Regions from separate parts of the Arthrobacter sp. E1SS-5 genome, predicted to be linked through region 2. Evidence: riboswitches for the same ligand, from Rfam matches in the RefSeq annotation. Region 2 holds a riboswitch; each other region holds the start of a gene.
What was found. Region 2 has a riboswitch for thiamine pyrophosphate ahead of ACIGJD_RS18580 (ECF transporter S component). Riboswitches for the same ligand answer to the same signal wherever they lie in the genome.

Region 1: it holds a riboswitch for thiamine pyrophosphate, as region 2 does, so the genes downstream of both, thiD (bifunctional hydroxymethylpyrimidine kinase/phosphomethylpyrimidine kinase) here and ACIGJD_RS18580 (ECF transporter S component) in region 2, are expected to answer to the same signal.
Region 3: it holds a riboswitch for thiamine pyrophosphate, as region 2 does, so the genes downstream of both, thiO (glycine oxidase ThiO) here and ACIGJD_RS18580 (ECF transporter S component) in region 2, are expected to answer to the same signal.

What each region holds. Positions count from the first base shown of each region.
Region 1 covers NZ_CP172703.1:2,451,490-2,457,491, forward strand. Annotated here, with positions in the region: gene obgE (GTPase ObgE) at 1-1,163, opposite strand, end outside; gene rpmA (50S ribosomal protein L27) at 1,280-1,543, opposite strand; gene rplU (50S ribosomal protein L21) at 1,606-1,914, opposite strand; gene thiD (bifunctional hydroxymethylpyrimidine kinase/phosphomethylpyrimidine kinase) at 2,251-3,771, opposite strand; TPP riboswitch at 3,779-3,876, opposite strand; gene ACIGJD_RS11410 (Rne/Rng family ribonuclease) at 4,051-6,002, opposite strand, start outside.
Region 2 covers NZ_CP172703.1:3,964,975-3,970,976, forward strand. Annotated here, with positions in the region: gene ACIGJD_RS18565 (UDP-N-acetylglucosamine 1-carboxyvinyltransferase) at 1-850, opposite strand, end outside; gene ACIGJD_RS18570 (energy-coupling factor transporter transmembrane component T family protein) at 979-1,779, opposite strand; gene ACIGJD_RS18575 (ABC transporter ATP-binding protein) at 1,776-3,323, opposite strand; gene ACIGJD_RS18580 (ECF transporter S component) at 3,323-3,946, opposite strand; TPP riboswitch at 4,014-4,154, opposite strand; gene ACIGJD_RS18585 (iron-containing redox enzyme family protein) at 4,431-5,483, shown strand; gene ACIGJD_RS18590 (CDGSH iron-sulfur domain-containing protein) at 5,604-5,834, shown strand; gene ACIGJD_RS18595 (DUF4235 domain-containing protein) at 5,968-6,002, shown strand, end outside.
Region 3 covers NZ_CP172703.1:2,878,326-2,884,327, reverse strand. Annotated here, with positions in the region: gene ACIGJD_RS13335 (DEAD/DEAH box helicase) at 1-1,308, opposite strand, end outside; gene ACIGJD_RS13330 (RNB domain-containing ribonuclease) at 1,600-3,090, opposite strand; gene thiE (thiamine phosphate synthase) at 3,130-3,879, opposite strand; TPP riboswitch at 3,907-4,025, shown strand; gene thiO (glycine oxidase ThiO) at 4,019-5,344, shown strand; gene thiS (sulfur carrier protein ThiS) at 5,341-5,577, shown strand; gene ACIGJD_RS13310 (thiazole synthase) at 5,582-6,002, shown strand, end outside.

The DNA.
Region 1 (6,002 bases), 1.5 Mb from region 2:
CCCAGGACGCGGAACAGCGGCTCCAGGTTCTTCTCCTCGCGGCGGATCTTGAACCCTGCTTCATTGACGGCGCGCGGCCGCAGCACGGTGGGCTGGACCTTGGGCGGGGCGGCGGCTACGGCGTCCCGCGCGGCCTGGACAATCTCGGCCATGGCGAAGCCGAGCTGGCGCAGTCCCTCGTGGCTGGTAGCAGAGACTTCGAAGACGCGGTAACCGCGCGATTCGAGTTCCGGGCGCACAAACTCTGCCATGTCCTTGCCGTCCGGCAGGTCCACCTTGTTGAGGGCAACCAGGCGGGGGCGGTGGTTCAGGGGGACCACCTCGCCGTCCTGGCCGGCATAGCTCATGTCGACGGCGTACTTTTCCAGCTCACCCTCGATGATGGCGAGGTCGGAGAGAGGGTCCCGGTCCGATTCCAGGGTGCCGCAGTCCAGCACGTGCACCAAGGCAGCGCAGCGCTCAACGTGGCGCAGGAAGTTGTGCCCCAGCCCGCGTCCCTCGCTGGCTCCTTCGATGAGGCCGGGAACATCGGCAATGGTGAAGCGGACATCGCCTGCCTGCACCACGCCCAGGTTGGGAACCAGGGTGGTGAACGGGTAGTCGGCGATCTTGGGGCGGGCGGCGGACATCGCTGCGATGAGGCTGGACTTGCCCGCGGACGGGAAGCCCACCAGTGCGATATCCGCGATGGACTTCAGTTCCAGCACGATGTCGCGGGAGTCACCCTCGAGGCCCAGCAGCGCGAAGCCGGGGGCGCGGCGCTTTTGCGATGAGAGGGCGGCGTTGCCGAGCCCGCCCAAGCCTCCGGCGGCCGCTACGTACTCGGCACCCTCACCAACGAGGTCGGCGAGCAGGGTGCCGTCCTTGGTCTTGACCACCGTGCCGTCCGGAACGGGCAGCACCAGGGTCTCGCCGTTCTTGCCTCCGCGCCAGTCACCCATGCCGGGGCCGCCGTTGCTGGCGTGCCGGTGGGGTGCGTGGTGGTAGTCGAGGAGTGTGGTGGTCTGGTGATCGACGCGAAGGATCACGTCACCGCCGTTGCCGCCGTTGCCGCCGTCGGGCCCACCCAGCGGCTTGAACTTCTCGCGGTGGACGGAGACGCATCCGTGGCCGCCCGATCCGCCGGATACGTGCAGGACTACCCGGTCTACAAAGCTGGCCACGTGGATCTCCTCAAATGCTGTTTACCTGGCGTCCGGAACGCCACATCGATTGTAATGCGGTTAAAAGAACAGTGGAGCGGACCCACAGGCCCGCTCCACCGCTTCAGAACTGGTTGTTACTCTGCAGCTGCAGCAGCAACGATGTTGACCACGCGACGACCGCGGCGGGTGCCGAATTCGACGGCGCCCGGGGTCAGTGCGAACAGGGTGTCGTCACCGCCACGGCCAACGCCGGCGCCCGGGTGGAAGTGGGTGCCACGCTGGCGGACGATGATCTCGCCTGCGGAAACCACCTGGCCGCCGAAGCGCTTGACGCCGAGGTACTGAGCGTTGGAATCGCGGCCGTTGCGAGTGGAGCTCGCGCCCTTTTTATGTGCCATCTGAAATGCCTGCCTTTGAAATTCTGGGGAATCTGTTGGAAAACCTGAACAGTAACCGGTGGTTACTTGATGCCGGTGATCTTGACCTTGGTCAGTTCCTGGCGGTGACCCTGGCGCTTCTTGTAGCCGGTCTTGTTCTTGTACTTCTGGATGACAATCTTAGGACCACGCAGGTCCTGGAGGATTTCAGCCGTAACAGTTACCTTGGCCAGGTCAGCGGCGGCGGAGGTGACCTTGTCACCGTCAACCAGGAGCAGTGCGGGCAGCTCGATGGTGCTGCCGGCTCCACCGGCGACGCGGTTCAGGGTAACGAAGTCTCCAACGGAAACCTTCTCTTGGCGGCCGCCTGCGCGGACAATCGCGTACACCACTTGGGAACTCACTTCTCTCGACGTTTATTACAAAATTTGCGTGCGGCACCCGGCTCAGAAATTGGCTGGGTTCCCGCTGTGCCTCAACGCCGTGGATTTCCCGGGGAAATCCGTGAGCCGTCCCGGTGGAAAAGTCCGCTTGTTATGCACAGCGAATTGCTCCAGGGTCATAACCCAAGTGTTGGCGTAAGCACCGAGGATCCAGAATACGCTAAATCCGTCCACGGCCGCAAATGAGGCTGGTTCCGGCGGCCCGGCTGTGGTAGTAACCACAAACCCGGCGGGCAGCACCGCAACCATGCTCCCCCATCATAGCGGCGGCGCCGCCGGCAGCCGTCAGGAATGCAGTCTCGGCGCGTCGAAGAATTCCACTTCCAGGCGGCAGGACTGCTTGAACGCGGTGACCATCGCTGCCCTTTCATGGTCGGAGGCTTTCCGCCCCGCTTCATCCACGATGGAAACAGCCCGGCGGGTGGCTTCGGCGAAGGCCTCGTCGGCATAGGTGCGGAGCCAGGCAGCGTAGGCATGCCCGTCCGGCTCACCGGAGGCAATGAACTGCTCGTGCAGCTTCTCCCCCACCTCGGCATAGAGCCAGAAGCAGGGCAGGACGGCGGCAGCAAGGACGGCATAAGAGCCCGACGCCGAAGCTGCGGTGAGGTGGTCCACGTAGGCCTTAGTGACGGGGCCGAGGCCGCTCTGGGCGGGCCGGGTGCTGAGCCAGGAGCGGTGGAGTTCCGTTTCCACCTCAAGGCAATGCTGGGCCGATCCTGCCCAGAACAACTGTTCGGCCTCCGAGGGGGCCAGGGCGCTGGTGCGGGCCAGCACACGGGAGTACCCGTTGAGGTACAGGGCGTCCTGGGCCAGGTAGTAGGCAAAGTCCTTCTCGGGCAGGTCTCCGGCGGCCAGGCCGCGGATGAAGTCCAGCGCATAGATGTCGTCGAGGTCCTGCTGGGCTTCCACCCACAGCCGGGCCGCGAAGCCGCCTTCCTGCAGTGCCGGCCGCAGGTGGTGGAAGTGGTGCACCGGTCCGTTTCCCTGGCCCACCTCCAGCAGGCCCGAGTTCTCGAGAGCGCCGGCCAGCCAGGGCTTGACCGTCCGCAGTGATGCTTCCCAGTCGCCCAGGCGGGCCTGCACCGTTGCCATGGCCGAGGAAAGGGAGCAGCCGGTGCCGTGGCTGTTGCGGGTGGCGATCCGGTTGCCCGGGACTTCCACTACGTCCTGCCCCAGCAGGCCCGCGGTGTTGACCAGCGCGTCCGGGCAGTGCTCCCCTGCAAGGTGCCCGCCCTTGACCAGCACGGTAGCCCCGGTGGCATCGGCCAGGCGCCGGCCCTGGGCCAGTGCCTCGTCCCCGCTCTCCGCGGGATCCGCTTCCACCAGCATGGCCAGTTCGGGCAAGTTGGGGGTGATGAGATGGGCGAGGGGCAGCAGTTCCCGCAGCGCGGCTTCCGCCGACGCCTGCAGCAGCCGGTCACCGCTGGTGGCAACCATCACCGGGTCAAGGACCACGACGGCGGGACGCACCTTTTCGAGCCACCCTCGCACAGTTCGGATCACTTCCCTGTCACCCAGCATGCCGATCTTGACGGCGTCGATACTGATGTCGTCACTGACCGCATCCAGCTGCTGGGCCAGGAAGGCGGCCGGCGGAACATGCACGGCCTGCACGCCCTGCGTGTTCTGGGCCGTGAGGGCGGTGATGACGGCCATGCCATAGCCCCCGTGGGCAGCGATGCTTTTCAGATCTGCCTGGATGCCTGCCCCGCCTGACGGGTCCGAGCCCGCAATGGAGAGGACGCGCGGAACGTCACGGCCTGCGGGCAAGGCGGCGGATGCATCGGATGCAGTGGGCAGGGGCATGGAAAGGGTGGAAGACAAGAGACATCCCTTCGCCGGTACTAGCCGGACAGGTTCAACGGGTCTGGATCTCAGCCGGCCTTCTGCGCGGCACCCCGTGTCGGTTTCCAGCCTAGCTGCTGGGGCCCGTCCGCAGGAAAGGTGACAGCACCTGCGCAAAGGTGAACGGCTGCCGTACGCAGGAATCCCCGCCCTGCGGACGTTTCCCCCTGTAATTCACGGGGGAGCCGTCCACTGAACGGGGACTCCTGGATGTTCCTACGCTGCTGCCGGCCTCAGCCTTTACAGCTCCGAGGCCGGAACGCCGACGCCGAGGATGATGGGTTCCTCCGCCGCCTTGCCCGGTTCCGCGGTGGCCTGTGCCTTGTCCGTTTCCGGGGCCTTGGCCGCGTGCGAATGGCCCCCGGCAGTGGCCTGGACGTTCTCGTGGTGCTGGACAGCGGTCTCGTTGGCGGCACCTTGGGCACGGCTGGCGCCGCGGTGGCGCCGCGGCCTACGCTGCCGGGACTGTTCCAGCGTGTGGTCCGAATAGTCCTTTTCGGCTGGAGCTTCCACTGCGGGGCGGGCTTCCGCTCCCCCGGTTCCGGCTTCCCGTTCCGGCGCGGGCTGTTCCGTTGCCGGCTGTTCCGCTGCCTTCGGCGCCTCGGCAGCCTTGGCCGGAGCATCCTCCATGGACGACGCCGGCTGGCCGAGGTGGGCGAATGCTTCAGCGAGCCGGTCTAGGGTGAGGGCCGGCTTGGGCTGCTGTTCCTCCGCGTGCTCCACGAACGGAAGCGGGACTTCCTCGCCGCCGAACGTCAGGACAGCTGCGGGACGCGTGGGGGTGTCGGCGTCGTGCTTTTCCTCTGCCGGAGCGGGCGCAGGCGGAGCGGCCGGCACCTGGCGGGTTGCCGCCACCTCATCGTCGTGCAGGTGCGCGGCGTGGGCAGCAGCGGCGATGTTTGCCAGGGCGAGGCGGGTGGCTTCCGCCTTGGCGTGCCGCTCGGCGTCCGTGGGCTCCGGGTGGACGGTGTGGACCTGGACGGCAGGGACTGGCGCGGCTTCGGTCTGCTGGCCGCCGCGTCCGCGCCGCCGCTTGCGCTCCGAACGTGCGCCGGGCTGGTTGTTGTCGGTCCGCTGGCCTTCGGTGCGGTGGGCTTCCGGCCGGGCTTCGGGCCGGTTGTCGCTGCGCTGGACATGGTGGTGCTCGGCGGCAACGACGTTGGCGCGGCGGTGCTCCACGGGATCGTCGTGGGTCACCATGCCGCGGCCGGCGCAGGCCTCGCACTGTTCACCAAAGACTTCCAGCAACCCGGTACCCATGCGCTTGCGGGTCATCTGGACCAGGCCGAGGGAGGTCACTTCAGCCACTTGGTGCTTGGTGCGGTCGCGGCCCAGGCATTCCACCAGGCGGCGCAGCACCAGGTCGCGGTTGGATTCGAGCACCATGTCGATGAAGTCGATCACGATGATGCCGCCGATGTCGCGCAGCCGGAGCTGGCGCACCACTTCCTCGGCAGCTTCGAGGTTGTTCTTGGTGACGGTTTCCTCGAGGTTGCCGCCGCTGCCGGTGAACTTGCCGGTGTTGACGTCCACCACGGTCATGGCCTCGGTGCGGTCGATCACCAGGGAGCCGCCGGAGGGCAGGAAGACCTTCCGTTCGAGGGCCTTGTGGATCTGCTCGTCAATGCGCCAGGCGGAGAAGATGTCCTGGTCTTTGGTCCACTTTTCGAGGCGGCCCACCAGGTCCGGGGCCACGTAGGTAACGTAGGCCTCGATGGTGTCCCACGCCTCCTCACCGGAGACGATGAGCTTGGAGAAGTCCTCGTTGAAGACGTCGCGGACCACCTTGATGGTCAGGTCCGGCTCGCCGTAGAGCAGTTCGGGCGCAAGGATCTTAGTGGAGGCCGACTGGCTTTCAATGCCTTCCCACTGGGCCCGCAGCCGGTTGATGTCGTGCGTGAGCTCTTCCTCGGAAGCGCCCTCGGCGGCCGTACGGACAATCACGCCGGCGTGCTCGGGCAGGCGGTCCTTGAGGATGCGCTTGAGGCGGTTCCGTTCGACGTCGGGCAGCTTGCGGGAGATGCCGGTCATGGATCCGCCGGGTACGTACACCAAGTAGCGTCCGGGCAGCGAGATCTGGCTGGTGAGGCGGGCGCCCTTGTGGCCCACGGGGTCCTTGGTGACCTGTACCAGGACGGTATCGCCGGACTTCAGCGCGTTCTCGATGCGGCGCTGCTTGCCCTCGAGGTTCA
Region 2 (6,002 bases):
CCACGCCCTCGATGGTGACGCCGAGCATCTGCAGGTAGAAGCAGAGGTCCTGGACCATGTAGTTGGGGCTGGCGTTGCGGATCACGGTGGTTCCCGGCCGGTGCGCCGCCGCCATGATCGCATTCTCGGTGACGGTGTCGCCCCGCTCGGTGAGGACGAAGGAACGGTCCCGGGTGTCTGCAGGGGGCGCCTGCACGGTGTAGAAACCTGCAGTGGCCTCCACGGAAAGGCCGAACTCGCGCAGGGCCTGCATGTGGGGCTCCACCGTGCGGGTGCCAAGGTCGCAGCCGCCGGCGTAGGGCAGCCGGTACTCCCGCGACTCGTCCAGCATGGGGCCGAGCAGCATGATGACGCTGCGGGTCCTGCGTGCCGCGTCAACGTCCATCGCGTCCAGGTCCAGGACGGCGGGACGGCGGAGGCGCAGGTCCGTGTCATTGAGCCAGGTGCATTCCACGCCGATGCTGGTCAGCACCTCGACAATGCGGTTGACTTCCTCGATCCGGGCCAGCCTGCGGAGCACGGTGGTGCCGCGGTTGATCAGGCTGGCGCAGAGCAGGGCGACGCCGGCGTTCTTGCTGCTGTTCACGTCTACGGCCCCGGACAGTGTGCGGCCGCCCTCCACCCGGAGGTGGGTCATCTGCGGCTTGCCCACGTTGACGATGCTGCGGTCGAAGATGTTTTCCAGCCGCTGGATCATTTTCAGGCTCAGGTTCTGCTTGCCCTGTTCCATCCGGGCCACGGCGCTCTGGCTGGTGCCGAGTTCGGCGGCCAACTGGCCCTGGGTCCACCCTTTCTCGCTCCGGGCGTCCCTCAGCATGGCGGCAACGTGTTCAGCGGTTTCCTGCGTCATACCGCGAATATATCATAAATGAGCTATCCACCCGCGTTTGCGCCTACCCAACGCCGAGTACAGGGGGTACGGAACGTTTATACCCACCATGTGCGATAGGGAAGCATGCGTAGTTCCCGGGCGGAGACTCAGCTCCCCAGCCACACCATGTTCCAGGTACCGGCGGTGACAGCCGCAAAGAGGGCCAGCCCGGCCACCACGACCCCACCGGCCACCACTCCGAGATCCAGCAGGCTGAAGGTGGATTCCCGTGCCCACGTCCGCGTGGCGCCGCCAAAGCCCCGTGCTTCCATGGTCACGGCAAGCCTTGACGCGCGCCGGATGGCCTGCACCAGGAGCCCGAAACTTTGCCCCAGCGTGGCCTTCACCCGCTGGCCCAGGCTGCCGCGTGAACCAACGCCGCGGGCACGCCGTGCCATGCCGATGGTCTGCCACTCCTCGGCCATGAGCCCCACCAGCCGCATCGCGGCCAGGGTTCCCAGGACGAACCGGTGCGGCAGGCGTGCTTTCTGCGCCAGCGCATCGGCCAGGTCCGTGGGATCGGTGCAGCTCATCAGGAGCACCGCCGGAAGGGCGATGGCAAAGCCGCGCAGCAGGAAGCCGATCCCCAGCTGGAGGGAACCTTCGCTCATGGTCCAGATGCCGGCGTCGAGCAGGATCCTGCCGCTGTCCGGCGCCAGGATGGAGGTGCTCCAGCCGCCTATCGCGGCCGCAATGATCAAGGGCCAGCCGCGCTGCCACAGCAGGGACAGGGTGAGCCCGGCCAGGGGAAACAGCAGGAGTTCGAAGACCAGTGCCACGGATGCCGACACCCAGTCGATGGACAGGGCAAGGACGGCCGTAATGAGCAGGACCGCCGCGAATTTGCTGAGCGGATTGGCACGGGTGAGCAGGGCGCGGTTGCCGCTGAGGGTGAGCTGCTGCCTCATGGCGCCACCGATTCCGCAGCCGCCATGCGCAGCTCCTCGCCGCCCAGCGCCTCGGTAAATTCGGCGTCGTGGGTCACGGAAACAACTGCCGTTCCGGCATCAAGCAGCTCGGACAGGAACGACGCCAGCTCGGCCCAGGTGTTGGCATCCTGCCCGAAGGTGGGCTCGTCCAGGACCAGGACCTGGGGGCTGGCGGCAAGGACGGTGGCAACGGACAGCCGCCGCTTTTCACCCCCGGAGAGCGTGTAGGGGTTGGCGTCCACCAGTTGGGTGAGCCGCAGCCGCTCCAGCAGCTCGTCAACCCGGTCCTCACCATGGCCCAGGTGCCGGGGACCAAAACGCAGCTCATCCAGCACCTTGCCGGTGACGAACTGGTGCTCAGGCTCTTGGAACACCGTCCCCACGCGCGAAATCAACTGCTCGGCCTTCCACCGGAACGGGTCGATGCCCGCACCGCGGCTGAGGTCCAGGGTGGCGGACACCTTTCCGGACACCGGTTCCAGGAGGCCGGCGAGGGTCAGCGCGAACGTGGACTTGCCGGCGCCGTTGGGACCGGTGATGGCCAGTGCCTGCCCGGCGCGGACCTGGGCGGCCACGCCTTCCTGGACGGGGACGGGTGGGATTTTGCGGAAGCCTTGGCGGCGCGGACGCTCGCGGGATACGCCCAGTTGTTCCGCGGCCAGCAGGAGGTTCCCCGTTCCCGGCGCCTGCACCGCAGAGCGGGCACGGGTGGCCGGAACGTAGCCGGGCACCCACACCCCCGCCGCGGCGAGCATGGTCCGCGCCTCGCTGAGCACCCGGTCCGGTGGCCCGTCCAGGAGCACGGCAGGTTCGGTTGACGAACCGGGCTGCAGGACCACGATCCGGTCCACCAGGTCCTTCCACACGGACACGCGGTGCTCCACCACCACCAGCGTGGCTCCGGTCTTGTCCAGGCAGCGCGCCACGGCGTCGCGGACCTCCAGCACCCCGTCCGGGTCCAGGTTGGCGGTGGGCTCGTCCAGCAGGATCAGCCCGGGGCGCATGGCCAGGATCCCCGCCAGCGCCAGGCGCTGCTTTTGCCCGCCGGACAGGGCCGACGTCGGGTGGTCCAGCGGGAGGTGGGACAGTCCGACGTCGGCAAGCGCCTCGTGCACGCGCGCCCAGATGGCGTCGCGGGGCACGGCAAGGTTCTCGGCGCCGAAGGCGACGTCGTCCCCCACCCGCGATAGGACCACTTGCGTCTCCGGGTCCTGCTGCATCAGCCCGGCGCGGCCGCGCTGGGACCTGGGCACGGCGCCGTCAACCAGCAGCGAACCGGACTCGTCGGCGTCGCCTGCCTCGCCGTCGTCGTTGATGTCTCCCAGCACGCCGGCCAGCGCATGCAGGAGCGTCGACTTTCCGGCGCCCGAGGGGCCAAGCAGCAGCACCCGCTCGCCGGGGCTGATGTCCAGGTCAAGGGCGTGGACGGCGGGCTTGGCCCTGCCGGCATGCCGCCAGCCCCAGCCGCGGGCGGTGACGGCGGCTGGGTTCACGGCGCCGGCTGCGCCCTGGGAGGGTGCCATCAGGAGAAGACTGGCTCCGTGGCAGCCTTGCGGGAGGCGAAGGAGCTCAGCACGCCGGTGCGGGCCAGGCCGCGGGTGGCGAGCCAGGACAGGGCGCCGGCCAGGACCGCGCCGGAGATGGTGGTGAGGACGATGTAGGCGAACTTGTCCGCACCCGAGTAGGCGATGTTCCAGCCCCACGGCGCAAAGGAGTCGTTCAGGCCACAGAAGAAGCCGGCCGCGGCGCCCGCCAGCAGGGAGACGGGCAGGTTGAACTTCCGGTAAACGAAGATGGCGAAGATGATCTCCGCCCCCAGTCCCTGGATGAAACCGGAGAACAGCACCGAGGCGCCATACTGGGAGCCCATGAGCAGCTCACCGGTGGCGGCCACGGTCTCGCAGAACAGGGCCGCGCCCGGCTTGCGGATGATGAGCATGCCCAGCACGCCCGGAATCATCCATCCGCCGGCCAGCAGCCCGGTGAGGGGTGGGTAGGCGGCGTTCATGGGGGCCGACAGCGCTGCCGCGCCCTGGTCCCACGCCCAAAAGATGACGCCGCCCGCGATGGCCACCAGCGCCGCCACCACGATGTCCACGACGCGCCAGGACCTGCTGGTGGTCTTCTTGATTGCTGCAGTGCTCATGTGATCCTCCTGGGAAACAGGAGGGGAAAGTGGACCCGGCTGACGGCCCGTTGCCGTGCAGCCGCGACACTTTGAGAACTCGACTCCCTTGCGCCGGTACTAACCGGATCAGGTTCGAGGGTCTGCGGCTGTCCGCACTCTCAGCGCCCACCTGCGGTGCCCGGCTTGTGCCAGGATGCCCGACGGCGGCGCTCCCCTGTCGTTTTTAGTGTTGCTTTTTGGTTTGGGTAAGGCTTTTGATTGCCCTTCCGGGCGTGGTCAAGTTTACACCGGGCGGCACCGGATTGAGGGCTGCCGGCACCGATCGGACCGGATGTGACCGGCCGTTCGCAACGGCGTGGAGCATGGAGGCCGCTCACTTAGCTTTTATTAGTAATCATGCTTACTATGTTGTCTCCCGGGTTTCGAGGAGGACGGGCATGGGACTGACCATGGGCGGCCCCGCGTTCGTTCCCGTCAGCAGCGCGGCAGACCAAGGAGCCCCATGAGAATCCCGGAACCCAGAGGACCCGTCAGCAGCGCACTGTTCCAGGTCCTGGCGCATCCGGACACCGCCGGGCCTGGCCTGGACGGGCTGTACTCCCTGGTGGTGCGGCAGCTGGCCGGAACCGGCGACATCATCGCCGACGAAGACATCCAACTTTCGCTTTTCTGCCTTTACGAACTCCACTACTCCGGCCTGGACGGCGCTTCGGACCACTGGGAGTGGGAGCCGTCGCTGATCAGGGTCCGCCGGCTGATCGAGGAACCGTTCGAAGCGGCACTGCGCGCTGCCGCCTGCCAGGCCGCAGGGAACTTCGAACCGCCCGGCGGGGTTGCCATGACCAGCGACGCCGTTGCCGACGTCCTGTTCGGCCTGGCCGCCACGGACACTGGTCCGAGCGTGTCCCGCTACGTGGCCAGGAAAGCCACGCTGGACCAGCTCAAGGAGTTCCTGGTCCACAAATCCATGTACCAATTGAAGGAAGCCGACCCGCACACGTGGGCCATTCCGCGGCTCAGCGGCCGGCCCAAGGCGGCCCTGGTGGAAATCCAGGCGGACGAATACGGCGGCGGCCGGCCTGAGCGGATGCACAGCGCGCTGTTCGCCCGGACCATGCGCGGCCTGGGCCTGGACGACAGCTACGGCGCCTACGTGGACGCCGTCCCGGCGATCTCCCTGGCCTCCGTCAACCTCATGTCGCTCTGCGGTTTGAACCGGCGGCTTCGCGGCGCCATCACCGGGCACCTGGCAATCTACGAGATGACGTCCTCCCAGCCCAACCGCTTCTACGGCAACGGATTCCGCCGGCACGGCTTCGGCCCGGACATCACGCACTACTTTGACGAGCACGTGGAGGCCGACGCCGTGCACGAACAGATCGCGGGACGGGACCTTGCCGGCGGCCTGGTGGAAGCCGAACCGCAACTGCTTGCCGATGTCCTGTTCGGGGCCACGGCCGTCATGGCCATCGACAGCCGCCTTTCCGCCCACCTGATGTCGTCCTGGGAAGCCGGGCAGTCATCGCTCCGGGCGGCCGTGCCGGCGGCAGCGTGACAGGCGCCACCGCGGCGGGCTCCAAGGTGGGCCAAGCAGAGGTGTCCCCGGCAGGCCAGGAACAACAACGATGGGTGCGGTGCAGGCATGAACCTTGAACAGCATGGAACAGGAGCCGACATGGACCAGGTACATGAGGAGCAGGAACCTGCCGCGAGCTCGATCGTGGTCTGCCCGGACGGGCCCCTCATTGTCCGGGGCGAGTTTGAGATCGTCACCCCGTCCGGTGGTGCCGTGCCCCGGGACCGGAAGACGGTGGCCTTGTGCCGGTGCGGGGCATCCGCCATCAAGCCGTACTGCGACGGCACGCACAAGATGATCAAGTTCCGCACCGAGCCGCCGGCCGCCTAATCAGCCGGTGCGTTAATCAGTCCAACAAGTCCCACCAGCCGGCCACGCCCTTGCCCCGACCCTTGCCGGGACGGCGGCGGGTGTACGGCTAGGCTGGAGGCAGTCCGTTTTCCGTCCGCAAGGAGTAATAGGAATGAACCTTCTCATCAAGCTGCTCGGGACCGGGGT
Region 3 (6,002 bases), 1.1 Mb from region 2:
GCCCTTGGTGCCCTCGGGAATGTCCAGGTCCGTGTACAGGTGCGGCGAGGATGAGTAGGTTTCGACGGGTTCGGGCACGTTGAGGCCCAGTGCCTTGTTGATCAGTGCCCAGCGTGGGACATCGTCCCAGTCCACAAACGTGACCGCGGTGCCCTTGTTCCCGGCCCGGCCGGTGCGGCCCACCCGGTGCAGGTAGATCTTCTCGTCTTCCACGCACTGGTAGTTGATCACGTGGGTGACGTCCTCGACGTCGATGCCGCGGGCCGCCACGTCCGTGGCCACCAGAACGTCCACCTTGTTGTTGCGGAAGGCACGCAGCGCTTGTTCACGGGCGCCCTGGCCCAGGTCGCCGTGGAGGGCGGCGGCAGCGAAGCCGCGGTCCACCAGTTCCTCGGCCACCTTGGCGGCGGTGCGCTTGGTCTTGGTGAAGATGATGGTCCGCCCGCGCCCGCGCGCCTGCAGGATGCGTGCCACCACTTCGGTCTTGTCCATGCTGTGCGCACGGTAGATCAGCTGGCGGATGTCCCGCTTGGTCAGGCCCTCGTCCTCCGGATCCGCGGCGCGGATGTGGGTGGGCTGGGTCATGTACCGGCGGGCCATGGCGATGACCGGGCCGGGCATCGTGGCGGAGAACAGCAGTGTCTGGCGGACGGCGGGGGTGGCAGCGATCAGGGTCTCCACGTCCGGCAGGAAGCCGAGGTCCAGCATCTCGTCGGCTTCGTCCAGGACCACGATTTTGACGTTCTTCAGGCTCAGGTGCTTCTGCTTGTAGAGGTCGATCAACCGGCCGGGGGTGCCGACCACTACCTCTACACCCTTCTTCAGGGATTCAATCTGGGGCTCGTACGCCCGGCCGCCGTAGATGGTGGCGATCCTGGCGTTGCGCTTGCGCGACGCGGTCTGAAGGTCGCTGGCCACCTGGACCGCCAGTTCACGGGTGGGAACGATGACCAGGGCCTGCGGGGCTCCCGGCACGGCCAGCTTGGCGTAGCCGGGGTCGTCCTGGCCGATGACGCGCTGGAGCGCCGGAATGCCGAAGCCCAGGGTCTTGCCGGTTCCGGTTTTGGCCTGGCCGATGATGTCGTGGCCGCCCAGGGCTACCGGCAGGGTCATGGCCTGGATGGGAAAGGGGTGGGTAATCCCGGCGTCGGCCAGGGACTCCACGATGTCGTCGCGGACGTTGTAGTCGGCAAAGGACTTTTCGGCGATCTCGTGCGGCGTCTCGTCCGAGATGATGGTCTCTTCCGGTTCGATGGTCTCCGTACCGGACACGTCGCTCAGAAGCTGGTGGGTATGCAATTCACTCACAGGGGAGTTTCCTTATTCATTTAGGCATTGGCGCTGCCTGCTCAACGGGCCGGCCAGGGCTGGCCGCTCCGGAGCACGCTCTGGCGCGCAAGCAATTCCAGTGGAAGCCGATCGCGGGCTATCTAATGCTGGCACTGGGGACCAGCGGGCAATTCTCAAGATCGCGTAGGGGCGGGCTTGTTGGTTTCAAATGGAGGAAATCAACGACCGGGCATCCAGTTCTACTCCTCCAGTCTAGCCGCATGGGTGCAGAAACACGGTTTCGGCCCGCTTGCGGCGTCCGCTGGTTGCTCAGCGGACCAGTTCGAAGTGGATCTCCCGGGTGGTGATGTCAGAGGACACCAGCCGGACCCGGACCTTGGTGCCGGACTCCAATTCGCCGGCGCAGCGAGCGGTCACCGCGGGTTCTGCGATCTGGATGATCCCGGAGCTCCCGTTGCCGTTCTTCCCATTGCCGTTGCCATTCTTCCCGTTGTTGCCGTTGCCGTTCTGCGGCTTGGACCCGGAGATCACGATCGCGTCGAACTCCTGCCCGATGTGGTTCAACAGCAGCGCCGCCTCCACGGTGTCCAGGGCCAGGCGTTCCATCCGGGATGCCAGCTGGTCCGATCCCGCCATGATGCCCGGCAGCAGCGGCAGGGCTTCGCGTGCCCAACCGGGAACATCGCCGCCGTTGCTCAGGGCCTCGCAGATGACCAGAACGAAGCGGTCCACCAAGCGGCGCAGCGGCGCGGTGGTGTGGGCATAGGCCGCGCCGATGGCGGACTGGATTCCGTCCTCGGGGACGGTTCCATCGAAGGCGGTGTAGGACGCTCCGCGGAACAGCATGCCTGCCGAATGCATGATGGCCAGCTGCCTCGGGTCGGTGGGATCCAGGGAGCGCAGGTATTCGCCGTAGCTGACTTCGCCGTCCCACGGCCTGCCCAGCACCTCCGTCTGCAGCCGGAAGTGCCTCAGGGACCGTTCATCCGGTGCCGGCATGGTGCGCAGGATGCCCACCTTGCCCTCAAGCATGAGCTCAGCGGCCGCCATCCCGGTCATCAGCGAAATCTGCGCGTTCCAGTCCTCCACCGGAAGCTGTGGAACCGCGTCAATCCGGTAGCCGCCGTCGGGCAGTTGGACAATCTCCTGCTCGGGCATGTTGAGGCTGGCGCCTTCACGGGCCCGCTCCAGTGCCACCCGCTTCAGGCCCACCTCGCGGAGCAAATGGAGCACGGGGGAGGCCGTCCCGGCGTCGAGGTCTGCCTGGGCGCCCTTGTAGCTGAGCTTGTCGCGGCTGCGGACACGCGCCCGACGGACGCCTACTGCCAGGACGGTTGCTTCGGCGTCGAGAGTGAAGTCCCAGACGAAGGCAGAACACTCCTGGCCGGGAAGCAGGCTCCCGGCCCCTTCGCTGATGACCTCCGGGTGCAGCGGGATCCGGCCGTCCGGGGCGTAGAACGTCTGGCCGCGCCGCCGCGTCTCGGCGTCCAGGGGACCTCCCGGCGCAACGAAGGCCGGAACATCGGCGATCGCATACATCACGCGGTAGCCGTCCCCGTCCAATTCGATGAACACTGCCTGGTCCAGGTCGGTGGAGGACGCCGGATCGATGGTGACGAACTCTACGGCGGTCAGGTCGTAGGACGGAAGCTGCAGCGCGGCCACGGCAGCGAGGGCGTCTTCCACGGCTTCGGCGGGGTATGGACCCGGAAGTTCAAGTTCCGTCCGCAGCAGGCCCAGCGCCTCTTCCAAGGCGTTCTTATGGTCGTGGACGTTGGGGGCCAGCCGATGATGTGACACAAAATTCAGCGTAGCCCCAAGTTCCGGGATTAAGCAGGCTCAGGAGCCGGCGGCGTCCAGCGCGTCGAGGAGGGAGGCAGCAGCGGCGGCGGGATCAGGGGCTTCGGTGATGGCACGGACCACCACGATCCTGCGCGCGCCCGCCTCCGCCACCTGGTGGACGTTGCCGTGGTCGATGCCGCCAATGGCAAACCAGGGCACCGGATCCCCAGCCTGCCGGGACGCCCCGGCTGCATACTTCACCAGGTCGGGACCGACGGCGGCCCTGCCGGGTTTGGTGGGCGTGGCCCAGACCGGACCCACGCAGAAGTAGTCCAGGCCGGAGGGGCCGGCGGTGGCGGCAAGGGCGGCATCCACCTGTTCAGCCGTGTGGCTGGAAAGTCCGATGGCGGCGTTCCCGTTGACCAGCGTGCGTGCTGCCGCCAGCGGCAGGTCCTTCTGGCCAATGTGGAACACAGGGGCCCCGGAAAGCACGGCGATGTCGGCGCGGTCATTAACCGCCCACAGCTTGCCGTGCCGCACCGCCACTTCCTTCAGCACCGCCAAAAGGTCCAGTTCCTCGGCGGCCTCGATGGTCTTGTCCCGCAGCTGGATGATGTCCACGCCGCCGGCAAACGCCGCGTCCACGAACTCCGCAAAGTCGCCGCGGTCCCGCCGCGCATCGGTGCAGAGGTACAGGCGGGCAGCCTTGAGGGCCTCATTGTCCCGGGCGTTGACAACCTCGGCATTGGCGACTCCGCCGGCTGGAGCGTGGGAACCTGCAGGAAAGGATGGGGTGGTCGCATTCATGCCTGCAAGCCTAATTCCTCTAAACTGGGGAGGTACTGCGGGAGCCCGCGGCAGCTGTCACAAAGCGCCGGGCTGAGAGGGCGTCAGAGCCGACCGCTTGACCTGATCCGGTTAATGCCGGCGTAGGGAAGGAACCCACATGCGTACCCCCGGCACTGCCCATCCCGCGTCCGATGATGCGTCCATCCCCTCCACCCTTCCGGCAACACTACGGGCCGACGTCGCCGTCATTGGCGGGGGAGTGGTGGGACACGGCATCGCCTGGGAGGTGCAGCGTTCCGGACGCTCCGTCGTCCTCATTGACGACGCGCCCGGTTCCGGCGCCAGCTGGGCCGCCGCCGGCATGCTGGCCCCGGTGAGCGAACTGCACTACCAGGAGGAAGACCTCCTGGAACTCATGCTGGAGGCATCGTCGCGGTGGCCGGGGTTCGCTGCCGGTCTCGCCGATGCATCGGGCGCGGATTCCGGATACCTGACGACGCCGACACTCGCCGTGGGTGCCGACGCCGCAGACCGCCGCGCGCTGATGGACCTGCGCACGGTCCAGCAGGCCCACGGGCTGGCGGTGGAACCCCTCACCGTGCGGGAGGCGCGCCAACGCGAACCCCTCCTCAGTCCCGCCATCGCCTGCGCCCTCGACACCCCCGCGGACCACCAGGTGGATCCCCGGCGGTTGGTGGCGGCCCTGCGGCTGGCGCTGGCCCGCGCCGCGCAGGAGTTGCCGGGCCCGGCTGTGGCAGGGGCGGTGGACGGGTACGCCGTGCCGGACCGGGCAGCCGGGCTGTTGTGGGACGGCGGAACGGTGGCAGGAGTCCGGCTCGCCGGTGGCGGCACCGTCCTGGCAACGGAAACCGTGGTGGCCAACGGCCTGCAGTCAGGTGCGCTCGCGGACCTTCCCCCCGGCCTCGAACTGCCGCTGCGGCCCGTGCACGGGGACATCCTCCGGCTGGCAGTTCCCCGCCACCTCCAGCCCCTGGTGACAGCTACGGTGCGGGGGCTGGTCCACGGAATTCCGGTGTACATCGTGCCGCGGCAGGACGGGACCGTGGTGATCGGAGCCACCCAGCGCGAGGACGCCCTGTCCGATGCCGTCAGTGCCGGCGGCGTCTACCAGCTGCTGCGCGATGCCCAGGCCCTGGTGCCCGCCGTCGCTGAACTCGAACTCCTGGAGTCCACCGCCCGGGCCCGGCCCGGAACCCCGGACAACGCGCCGCTGCTGGGACGGGTGCCGGTGGGCCCGACCCCAAGGGGCGAAGGGGCCGGAGCGGAAGCGGGCCACGTCCCGGGGCTCATCATCGCCACCGGCTTCTTCCGGCACGGCGTCCTGCTCACCCCTGCCGCAGCAGCTATCTGCACGGGGCTGCTGGACGGAAAACCCGACCCCCGTTGGGCGCCCTTCAGCCCGGAACGGTTCTCCAGGCCGGCAACGGCCACCCAACGCACCGACATCAAGGAGACAGCGTGAACATCACCCTCAACGGAAACCCGCACACGGTGGCGGACGGCGCCTCCATCACCATGCTCGTCAGCGAGGTCACGGGGCGTCCGCTGGCTGACAATGGGCAGGCGACGGACGGCGGGAAGCTGGGCGTCGCCGTCGCACATAACGCCCAGGTGGTGCCGCGCAGCCAATGGTTCGCCACCGCGCTCGCCGAGGGCGACGACATTGAACTCGTTACCGCAGTACAGGGAGGCTGACGCCATGACCGAAACCAGCACCATCAACCCCGCCGGAAACACCGGTGCCGGCGACGCCCTGGTGATCGACGGCGTGGCCCTCGGCTCCCGCCTCATCATGGGCACAGGCGGGGCACCGAGCCTGGACGGCCTGGGCGCAGCGCTCCTGGCCTCCGGCACCGCCCTGACCACGGTGGCCATGCGGCGCTACTCAACCGCGGAAACCGGATCGCTGTTCCAGCTGCTGGTGGACCACGGGATCCGGGTGCTGCCCAACACCGCCGGCTGCTTCACCGCCAGGGACGCGGTCCTCACGGCGGAACTGGCGCGGGAGGCCCTGGAGACCGACTGGGTGAAGCTCGAAGTCATCGCCGACGAACAGACCCTCCTGCCGGACGCCGTGGAACTCGTGGAGGCCACGGAACAGCTGGTCAACCGCGGCTTCA